2 regions of the Cytobacillus solani genome follow, and region 2 is predicted to be linked to the other one. Evidence: a T-box and tRNA genes for the amino acid it is inferred to sense, from the RefSeq annotation. Region 2 holds a T-box; the other holds one or more tRNA genes.

Region 1 (5,333 bases), 1.4 Mb from region 2:
GAACTCTCGTTAAGGAACTCGGCAAAATGACCCCGTAACTTCGGGAGAAGGGGTGCTTTTTAGGGTGAATAGCCCTGAAAAGCCGCAGTGAATAGGCCCAGGCGACTGTTTAGCAAAAACACAGGTCTCTGCGAAGCCGCAAGGCGAAGTATAGGGGCTGACGCCTGCCCGGTGCTGGAAGGTTAAGAGGAGGGGTTAGCTCACGCGAAGCTCTGAATTGAAGCCCCAGTAAACGGCGGCCGTAACTATAACGGTCCTAAGGTAGCGAAATTCCTTGTCGGGTAAGTTCCGACCCGCACGAAAGGCGTAACGATCTGGGCACTGTCTCAACGAGAGACTCGGTGAAATTATAGTACCTGTGAAGATGCAGGTTACCCGCGACAGGACGGAAAGACCCCGTGGAGCTTTACTGTAGCCTGATATTGAATTTCGGTACAGCTTGTACAGGATAGGTAGGAGCCTTGGAAGCCGGAGCGCCAGCTTCGGTGGAGGCATCGGTGGGATACTACCCTGGCTGTATTGAAATTCTAACCCATGCCCCTGATCGGGGCAGGAGACAGTGTCAGGTGGGCAGTTTGACTGGGGCGGTCGCCTCCTAAAAAGTAACGGAGGCGCCCAAAGGTTCCCTCAGAATGGTTGGAAATCATTCGAAGAGTGTAAAGGCATAAGGGAGCTTGACTGCGAGACCTACAAGTCGAGCAGGGACGAAAGTCGGGCTTAGTGATCCGGTGGTTCCGCATGGAAGGGCCATCGCTCAACGGATAAAAGCTACCCCGGGGATAACAGGCTTATCTCCCCCAAGAGTCCACATCGACGGGGAGGTTTGGCACCTCGATGTCGGCTCATCGCATCCTGGGGCTGTAGTCGGTCCCAAGGGTTGGGCTGTTCGCCCATTAAAGCGGTACGCGAGCTGGGTTCAGAACGTCGTGAGACAGTTCGGTCCCTATCCGTCGTGGGCGCAGGAAATTTGAGAGGAGCTGTCCTTAGTACGAGAGGACCGGGATGGACGCACCGCTGGTGTACCAGTTGTTCTGCCAAGAGCATCGCTGGGTAGCTATGTGCGGAAGGGATAAGTGCTGAAAGCATCTAAGCATGAAGCCCCCCTCGAGATGAGATTTCCCATAGCGTCAAGCTAGTAAGACCCCTGAAAGATGATCAGGTTGATAGGTTTGAGGTGGAAGCGTGGTGACACGTGGAGCTGACAAATACTAATCGGTCGAGGACTTAACCAAAATGAAATACATGATGTCTGTCTGTTATCTAGTTTTGAAGGAATAATCCTTTAACTAACAATAGTCTGGTGGCGATAGCGAGAAGGTCACACCCGTTCCCATCCCGAACACGGCAGTTAAGCTTCTCAGCGCCAATGGTAGTTAGGGGCTGTCCCCTTGTGAGAGTAGGACGCCGCCAGGCTAGGCCCTAATGTTGGGCTATTTTTTTCGTCTAATTTAATATGGGCCCCTTGGTCAAGCGGTTAAGACACCGCCCTTTCACGGCGGTAACACGGGTTCGAATCCCGTAGGGGTCACCATTATTTGTCTTTTATGTGCGGAAGTAGTTCAGTGGTAGAACACCACCTTGCCAAGGTGGGGGTCGCGGGTTCGAATCCCGTCTTCCGCTCCAATTTCCCATTGAGTTTAGATCACTTCTCAGTACTATTTGAATAAATGCGCCCGTAGCTCAATTGGATAGAGCGTCTGACTACGGATCAGAAGGTTATGGGTTCGACTCTTTTCGGGCGCGCCATATTCTTAACGGGAAGTAGCTCAGCTTGGTAGAGCACTTGGTTTGGGACCAAGGGGTCGCAGGTTCGAATCCTGTCTTCCCGATTTTTTATTATTTATGGGGCCTTAGCTCAGCTGGGAGAGCGCCTGCCTTGCACGCAGGAGGTCAGCGGTTCGATCCCGCTAGGCTCCACCATAGATTTAAAATAATATTTTGGCGGCGTAGCTCAGCTGGCTAGAGCGTACGGTTCATACCCGTGAGGTCGGGGGTTCGATCCCCTCTGCCGCTACTTATTTAATATGGAGGAATACCCAAGTCCGGCTGAAGGGATCGGTCTTGAAAACCGACAGGCGGGTCAAACCGCGCAGGGGTTCGAATCCCCTTTCCTCCTCCACTTCATTTGGTATAATAATTTGGTCCGGTAGTTCAGTTGGTTAGAATGCCTGCCTGTCACGCAGGAGGTCGCGGGTTCGAGTCCCGTCCGGACCGCTATTTTTTTATTTGTATTTGGCTCAGTAGCTCAGTTGGTAGAGAATTGAAAGTTTACCTGCGAAGCAATGCTTCCATGAATAGAAAACTTTCAATTTGCAACAAAGACCAAAGGGCTTTGCCGCACAGTTTTTAATGCAATCAATGTTTAGGAAATAAAACAATATATGGCTTAGTAGCTCAGTCGGTAGAGCAAAGGACTGAAAATCCTTGTGTCGGCGGTTCGATTCCGTCCTGAGCCACCATTTATATGATGATGGCCTAGCTCAATTGGTAGAGCACGATCGAATATGCTTCTTGAAATACTTTAGCGTACTGATCGAGCTGCTGCTTGTAAAAGCTTTCTGAGATCAGGACGACGCTATAAATATATTGGAGTTAAATAATATACTAATATTTACTATGCCGGCCTAGCTCAATTGGTAGAGCAACTGACTTGTAATCAGTAGGTTGGGGGTTCAAGTCCTCTGGCCGGCATGTTTTAAAGCTTATGGAGGGGTAGCGAAGTGGCTAAACGCGGCGGACTGTAAATCCGCTCCTTCGGGTTCGGCAGTTCGAATCTGCCCCCCTCCACCATTTATAGGGGTATAGTTTAAAGGTAGAACTAAGGTCTCCAAAACCTTCAGTGTGGGTTCGATTCCTACTACCCCTGCCATTTTATTTTGGCGGTTGTGGCGAAGTGGTTAACGCATCGGATTGTGGTTCCGACATTCGTGGGTTCGATTCCCATCAGCCGCCCCATAATGCGGGCCTATAGCTCAGCTGGTTAGAGCGCACGCCTGATAAGCGTGAGGTCGATGGTTCGAGTCCATTTAGGCCCATCATTTATGAATAGATAGCTAGCCTAATTCTTATAGGAAATGGCGATTTTAAAAAATGGATAACTAACCATGTCATTGAGATATAGTTAGTTATCTATTTTTTAATTGTTTTGTTAATTCTATGCAATAGTTATTAACCTATTGGTTTAAACTCTTACCTTACAAAAATGTAAGCAAATGTAAGGTAAACAAATTTTCCATTTACAGCGCATGGGACATAATTGTAGTATAAGAAAGAAATTAGGGGGGAAAGCAGCTAATGTCATTTACAGAAACGAACATTAATATATTTAGAATGATTAACGACTTAGGGAAAGAATACACATTCTTAAACCCTCCGTTTATTTTCATTGCTGAATATACAGTATATCTTTTAGCACTGGCAACGATCGTTTATTGGTTTACTCGTGAGTATAAGAATAGAATGATGGTAATAAGTGCAGGAATTACTTTTATTTTCGCTGAAATCATAGGAAAACTAGCAGGAACATTCCATTCAAACTATCAGCCTTTTGCTGAACTGGCCAATGTGAATAAATTAATAGAAAAGACAGTGGGGAACTCATTTCCAAGTGACCATACCATACTTTTCTTTTCATTTTGTATGACCTTTTGGCTTTTTAAAAAAGGGTACGGCTTTTTATGGATGATAGCCGCTATCTTAGTAGGAATATCAAGAATGTGGGTAGGCGTGCATTATCCTGCTGATGTCGCTGCAGGAGCATTAATAAGTATTGTTTCAGCAGTTGTTGTTTACTATGTTGTCCCTAGGATAAGCTTCATTCAAAAATTATTGAAGTTATATGAAAAAGGAGAAGGATATATATTGCCTTCAAAATCTAAATCTAAGGATTTCTAAAAATCAGTCTAATAAAAGACCAGCTAATAAACAGTTAGCTGGTCTTTTTATGTTTTTGGACACCGAAAGTTTATCTTTGGAATTTGCTATCGCTTGACTGCAAAAATAAAAAGGTGTAAATTTAAATACTCCTATATTGAACTGTCCATTATTGAACTATCAAGTAGTGATGAAAGGGGTATGTTTAATGGAACATGAAAATCAAAAGTTAGTACGCTCAACACAATTATTGCGTTCATTTTGGAGTGTGCAGAAAAATATTGTGCGCTTCGTTCAAAAAATTGCCGTTGAGAATGGGCTATCTGTCCCGCAATATACGATATTGATGACACTAACTCTACATAAAGAAATGAAACTGACACAAAAAAAAGTTGGAGAACAAACTTTTCTTCCTAAAAGCACGCTGAGCCATGCTGTGGATGGTCTTGCTCAGGAAGGGTTTTTAAACCGTCAGCAAGTGGAAGGGAACCGACGTGAGATGGAGTTAAAGATTACGGACAAAGGGAAGGCATTTTTAAAAAGGATGCACCTTCAAGATGGAGGAATTCATCAGCTATTTCAATCTGCTATGGAGCAGTTAACAGACAAACAGTATGAAGAACTGCTTGAATCACATTTGCTTCTATCAGCCTATTTAGAATCCCAAGTGACAGATCAAGGAGGGAAAATGAATTGATAAAATTACTGAAGCATTTATCCGTTTATAAGTGGATTATTTTAGCAGTTTTAGGACTTGTCTTTGTACAATCAATGGCTGAACTTTTTCTGCCTACACTGATGGCAGATATCGTGGATAAAGGAGTTGTTTTAGGGGATACCCCTTATATTTGGAAGATTGGCGGTTTAATGCTTGTTGTTTCAGCAGTAGGTGCTATCGCTTCTGTTATTGCCAGCTATTATTCTTCTAATGCTGCAATAGGACTTGGTCGTGATATTCGGCGAAAGGTTTTTAATCATGTGGAGAAATTTTCACTGCAGGAATTTGATGAGGTTGGAACGGCATCACTCATTACACGAACAACAAATGATATTACGCAAATCCAGCAAGTAGTCATCATGATGCTTCGTATGGTTGTAAGCGCACCGATTATGTTAGTCGGGGGAATCATTATGGCTGTTTCAAAGGATGCAGAATTATCCATTATCATTGTTATCACAATGCCTGTGTTGATTGGTTCAATTCTTTTTATTTTTAAAAAAGGGATGCCACTTTTTCAAACTGTTCAAAAACGACTGGATCGTTTAAATCTTGTTTTACGTGAAAATTTAACAGGGATTCGAGTGATACGGGCGTTTAATCGTGAACCACAGGAGAAAGTACGTCTTAAGAAAGCAAATAAAGAACTGACAGATGTCTCAATTAAAGTGAATAAAGTAATGGCGTTTATGATGCCTGTGATGATGCTTGTTATGAACTTGACTGTTGTTGCGATTATCTG
Region 2 (5,333 bases):
ACTCGATTATACGGTAACGGTAGGTTCATTCTTAGGAATTGCAACACCAAACTTCTGGTTTGGATTAATGCTAATTATGTTATTTTCCGTCAATCTTGGCTGGTTTCCAACAGGAGGGGTATCAACATTAAATGCCCCGTTTAGTATTTGGGATCGGATTCATCATTTAATCCTACCTGCAATCGTACTAGCAACGGCAGATATGGCTGCATTAACACGTTATACACGATCCTCGATGCTGGACGTGTTAAAGCAGGATTATATCCGGACCGCATTGTCAAAAGGCTTTAAAGAGAAGAAGGTAGTTCTGAAGCATGGTTTAAGGAATGGAATGATTCCGATTGTTACTTTATTCGGATTAATGCTTCCTTCTTTTATTGGTGGAGCTGCGATTACTGAAAAAATATTTGCATGGCCAGGGATTGGTTCCTTATTCATTGACTCTGCTTTTCAGAGAGATTACCCGGTTATAATGGCATTAACTGTTGTTTCAGCCATCTTTGTAGTTATTGGAAATCTATTAGCAGATATTTTATACGCGATATTTGATCCGCGTATTGAATATTAAGGAGGGGTAGCTATGTCACAAAGCAATGTGGAAATTTCACAAGAAGAATTACAACTAAACCCCCATTTAAAGGAAAAACCCGATACATTAACGAGAATATTTTTCCGGAAATTTTTAAAAAATAAACTTGCTGTAGTAGGGTCAATTATTTTGTTCATTATTATTATGGCCGCAGTATTCGCTCCGCTCATTGCGCCGTACAGTTATGAACAGCAAAATTTAATAGACAAGCTTAAACCGCCGAGTAGTGAATACTGGCTTGGAACGGATCGTTATGGCAGGGACATATTTACAAGACTACTCTATGGTGGACGAGTTTCTTTACTTGTTGGCTTTGGAGCCGTGTTGGGAGCCCTGATTGTTGGAGTTTCAATTGGCGCACTGGCGGGGTACTACGGTGGGATCATTGATGCTATTCTCATGAGGGTTGTTGATATTGTAATATCTATACCTAGTTTCTTTCTTTTAATTACAGTGGTAACAATTTTTAAACCGAGTGTAGGAAATCTTATCCTTATTTTTGCATTAACAAGCTGGACAAGCACAGCGCGTCTTGTGAGGGGAGAATTTTTGACTCTAAGGTCAAGAGAATTCGTCCTTGCTTCAAAAACGATTGGTACAAAGTCTTACAAGATTATTTTCAGTCATATTTTACCGAATGCAATGGGCCCAATCATTGTATCCGCTACCTTGCTAATCGGTAGTGTTATCTTAGCAGAAGCAGCCCTAAGTTATTTTGGGCTAGGGATTTCACCGCCTACACCGACCTGGGGGAATATGCTTCAGGATGCACAAAACTACACGGTTATGTTAACCGCGCCATGGTATCCGTTCTTCCCAGGATTGCTCATTTTACTAACAGTTCTTTCCTTCAATTTTATTGGTGATGGTCTTCGTGACGCATTAGATCCTAAATCACTAGATTAAAATAAAGAAAAAAGTCTCCTGAAGTCAATTCATTCATGGAGGCTTTTTTTTGTAAACAATTGTTAAAGTTGATAAGTAAATATCCATCTACTAATGTAGGAATAATTTTACTGCTGACTGCCCATACTTAATGACAAATAGTTTGTTGAAGTGGGGGTTAAAAGATGTTATATCTTCATGATGTTTGGGTGAACTGGTTTGAAGGTGAAGAAAATGGCTATAATGTTTGTCACTTTCATGAATGGCGTAAAGACGACGGTGTAGAATTACTTGATCAAGTACCACTAATAAAAATTGATCCCATTTTATTTAATTACATTGAAAATGATTTATCAGAGCTTCCTCAACAACTTTTAGATGACATCTATCAAAAAGCTTATTTGCGAAAAAACCATGAACGTGTTCAACTGGAATATTGTTTCGTTGTATCTGATGGAGTAGGAATATTAGCAGTTGATACGATTGGTTATAATATTCCGATTCGGAAGAGCAGGTTAATTCCACGGCAAGAACAGCTTGCTTATGAAATGCTAGAAAATCATGATGAAATTACTTATTCTTTCAATGATCAAAGGATATTAAAAGACTTTCATATTCTTTCACCTTCACCAGAGCTTATGAATGGATTAACAAGAAAAGAAAGACAGTTAAAACAATTAATGTTTATGGCACTTGATCAATTGTATTCTTCAAAAAATGTTGCAGAAGTGCGTTATTGGTATACGGAATGGAGTCCAGAATTTTATAATGAAATTCAACAAATGGATTTTGAAGAGGCTTGGCTTCATTTATTCGATCAGAGTAAATACGGATGGACAAGCAAGCATGAACAATTTTGTGAAAACCTAATAAAAGGTCAGCCATTTTTTGAGAAATTATGGGAAATGGAGCATGGACCGAAAGTAAATTAAAAAAGGAGCTAAAATTAGCTCCTTTTTTAATTACCTCCGTTTTCTCCCCAACCCCATCGCATTTTCCATCTTTTTCAGCATTTTATTTGCAACTGCTTGCGCTTTTTCAGCACCTCGGTCAAGGATTTCATCAAGTTCACTTGACTGCATAAGTTCTGTATATTTATCTTGAATTGGTTTGATTTCATTTATAACTACTTCTGCTAAATCAGCTTTAAAATCTCCATAACCTTTTCCTTCATACATCTTTTCAATTTCACTAATCTCTTTTCCTGAGAAAATCGAATAAATAGATAGAAGGTTAGAAACACCTGGTTTGTTTTCTTTATCATATTTTACAATGCCTTCCGAATCTGTTACAGCACTCTTAATTTTCTTCTCAATTTGCTTTAGATCATCGAGCAAGCGAATAGACGCTTTTGTGTTAGGATCAGATTTGCTCATTTTCTTTGTTGGCTCTTGGAGGGACATAATTCGGGCGCCAACTTTAGGAATGCGTACGTCAGGAATTGTAAAGATGTCGTTATACTTTTTATTGAATCTTTCTGCCAAATCACGTGTTAATTCAATATGCTGCTTTTGATCTTCACCCACGGGTACGAGATCTGTATTATATAACAAAATGTCAGCAACCATTAATGGCGGGTAAGTTAAAAGAGCTGCTGAAACAGCATCTTTGCCCGCAGATTTATCTTTAAATTGGGTCATTCTTTCGAGCTCACCGATATATGAAATACATTGCATCATCCATCCGGCTTGAGCATGAGCAGGAACCTCAGACTGAATAAAGAGAGTTGCCTTCTCAGGATCAATCCCAACAGCTAAATATAGTGCTGCAAGGCTGCGGATGTTTTTTCTCAATTCAAGTTTGTCCTGCGGTACAGTGATGGCATGCTGGTCGACAATACAAAAATAACAATTATATTCATTTTGTAAATCAACGAATTGCTTAAGGGCACCTATATAATTACCAAGTGTAATAGTTCCGCTTGGCTGGATGCCAGAAAATATTGTTTTCATTAACTTTCCTCCTAATTGTTGGCTGATAAAGGCATTTAATAAATGGACGATCGGGTAAAAGAAGTGTTTCTTTCATATAAGTTGAACATGGTTGACAGAAAATAAACACAAAAAAGACCATTCGCCCCTAAAAAAATAGGGACGAATGGTCCGCGTTGCCACCCTAATTACTCAAGTATTTGAGTCACTCGAAACCATGCATATGATATACATGGAACCCCTATAACGTGAGGGTACGTCTTTGACAGAAGGCTCAAAAGTCCATTCGATTTACTTGGTTACTTGTTTGCACCCACCACAAGCTCTCTAGGAACCAAAAATAAATGTACTACTCTTTATCATAGCCATTGCTTTTATTATATTAAGTGTAATATTATAGTAAATGGGTATGAAAATCAAGATTTTCATAAAAAAAAGATAGTAAATTTATCACAAAATTAAACCGAATTTTTTTAAATTATTATTCAAAAATATGCAAAAAAACTCGAAAATTGACGAAATCAAAAATTTTTTTAGGTCTATGAAACACTTATTTTACAAGTATTTTTATAAAATTAGGATTACTAGATTGATATATAACAGAGAAAACCTACTTGCAATAAATTTTTAAACTATTTATAATAAACCTAACAAACGAATTCTTTACGAAATTGTTACAAGTTTTACGAAAAAATAACAACTCGAATTTTGGGGTATTTATTATAGTAGAATAAGAGTAAGTTGCCGCTTGTTAAAAAGCATGTACAATATCGTATTTGCTTAGAGGCGAGAAAAACTTGCTTTTTGAATTACTAGCAGATATTCTGCTTATTTTTTCACTCTAAATTTACAGACTATTTGAGTAATATACCTGGAGCGTACAGTTGTATTTCGTAGAGAAAAATGTAGAGAACGTTTGGGTAAATATATATAGGGGGTTTCATCCGTGAAAAAAAGACTATCGATCTTTTTTAGTATGTTGCTAGTTCTTAGCATGTTCCTTGCAGCTTGTGGCGGCAAAGGCGATACGGGCAGCGGCGAAAAGGGCGGCGACAAAGACGCTGGAAAATCTGATGTTCCGCAAGAATTAAGTGTTAATATTAACACTGAACCACCTTCTTTACACCCAGGATTAGCGAAAGATGCTACTTCCGGTACGGTTCTTCGTCAAACATTCGAAGGGTTAACACGTATTGGTGAAGATGGACAACCTCATGAAGCAGCAGCAGAAAAAATTGACATTTCCGAAGACCAAAAAGTTTACACGTTCACTTTACGTGATGCAACTTGGTCTAATGGTGACCCTGTAACTGCTAAAGATTTTGAATATGCTTGGAAATGGGCATTAGATCCAAATAACCAATCAGAGTATGCATATCAGCTTTACTATATTCAAGGTGCTGAGGATGCAAACCTTAACGGTGGATCTCTTGATGCTGTAGGTGTTGTTGCAAAAGATGACAAAACACTTGAAGTTACATTAGCAAACCCAACTCCATTCTTCTTAGAATTAACAGCATTCTATACTTATCTGCCAATCAACAGCAAAATTGCTGAAGCAAATCCTGATTGGGCTAACGATGCTGGTGAAAACTATACATCTAACGGTCCTTTCGTTATGACTGAATGGTCTCACAGCGATAAAATTCTTCTTGAAAAGAATGAAAAATATTGGGATGCAGACACTGTAAAATTAACTAACATTGAAATGATTATGATTAACGATCCAAATACAGAATTATCTATGTTTGATAATGGCGAGCTTGATTGGGCTGGTGCTCCAACTGGCGCACTTCCAACTGATGCAATGCAAGCACTTAAAGATGAAGGCCGTTTAGTTACTAAATCAATTGCAGGTATTTACAACTATAAGTTCAATACAACTGAAGGACCAACAGCAAACGTAAATATTCGTAAAGCTTTAGCAC

The links. The T-box of region 2 lies ahead of trpS (tryptophan--tRNA ligase). A T-box ahead of a tRNA ligase gene usually reads a tRNA of that ligase, here a tRNA-Trp.
Region 1: it encodes a tRNA-Trp, which carries the amino acid that the T-box ahead of trpS (tryptophan--tRNA ligase) is inferred to sense. The anticodon was not compared.

Annotation. Positions count from the first base shown of each region.
Region 1 is NZ_CP041305.1:1,488,844-1,494,176, reverse strand. Features, by position in the region: rRNA gene FI644_RS07555 (23S ribosomal RNA) at 1-1,232, shown strand, start outside; rRNA gene rrf (5S ribosomal RNA) at 1,297-1,413, shown strand; tRNA gene FI644_RS07545 (tRNA-Glu) at 1,457-1,531, shown strand; tRNA gene FI644_RS07540 (tRNA-Gly) at 1,549-1,623, shown strand; tRNA gene FI644_RS07535 (tRNA-Arg) at 1,670-1,746, shown strand; tRNA gene FI644_RS07530 (tRNA-Pro) at 1,756-1,829, shown strand; tRNA gene FI644_RS07525 (tRNA-Ala) at 1,845-1,920, shown strand; tRNA gene FI644_RS07520 (tRNA-Met) at 1,941-2,014, shown strand; tRNA gene FI644_RS07515 (tRNA-Ser) at 2,027-2,119, shown strand; tRNA gene FI644_RS07510 (tRNA-Asp) at 2,141-2,214, shown strand; tRNA gene FI644_RS07505 (tRNA-Phe) at 2,384-2,459, shown strand; tRNA gene FI644_RS07500 (tRNA-Thr) at 2,619-2,691, shown strand; tRNA gene FI644_RS07495 (tRNA-Tyr) at 2,707-2,790, shown strand; tRNA gene FI644_RS07490 (tRNA-Trp) at 2,796-2,869, shown strand; tRNA gene FI644_RS07485 (tRNA-His) at 2,880-2,955, shown strand; tRNA gene FI644_RS07480 (tRNA-Ile) at 2,962-3,035, shown strand; gene FI644_RS07475 (undecaprenyl-diphosphatase) at 3,295-3,894, shown strand; gene FI644_RS07470 (MarR family winged helix-turn-helix transcriptional regulator) at 4,082-4,570, shown strand; gene FI644_RS07465 (ABC transporter ATP-binding protein) at 4,567-5,333, shown strand, end outside.
Region 2 is NZ_CP041305.1:94,322-99,654, reverse strand. Features, by position in the region: gene FI644_RS00545 (ABC transporter permease) at 1-568, shown strand, start outside; gene opp4C (oligopeptide ABC transporter permease) at 581-1,495, shown strand; gene FI644_RS00535 (YjbA family protein) at 1,660-2,406, shown strand; gene trpS (tryptophan--tRNA ligase) at 2,437-3,426, opposite strand; T-box leader at 3,561-3,777, opposite strand; gene FI644_RS00525 (peptide ABC transporter substrate-binding protein) at 4,352-5,333, shown strand, end outside.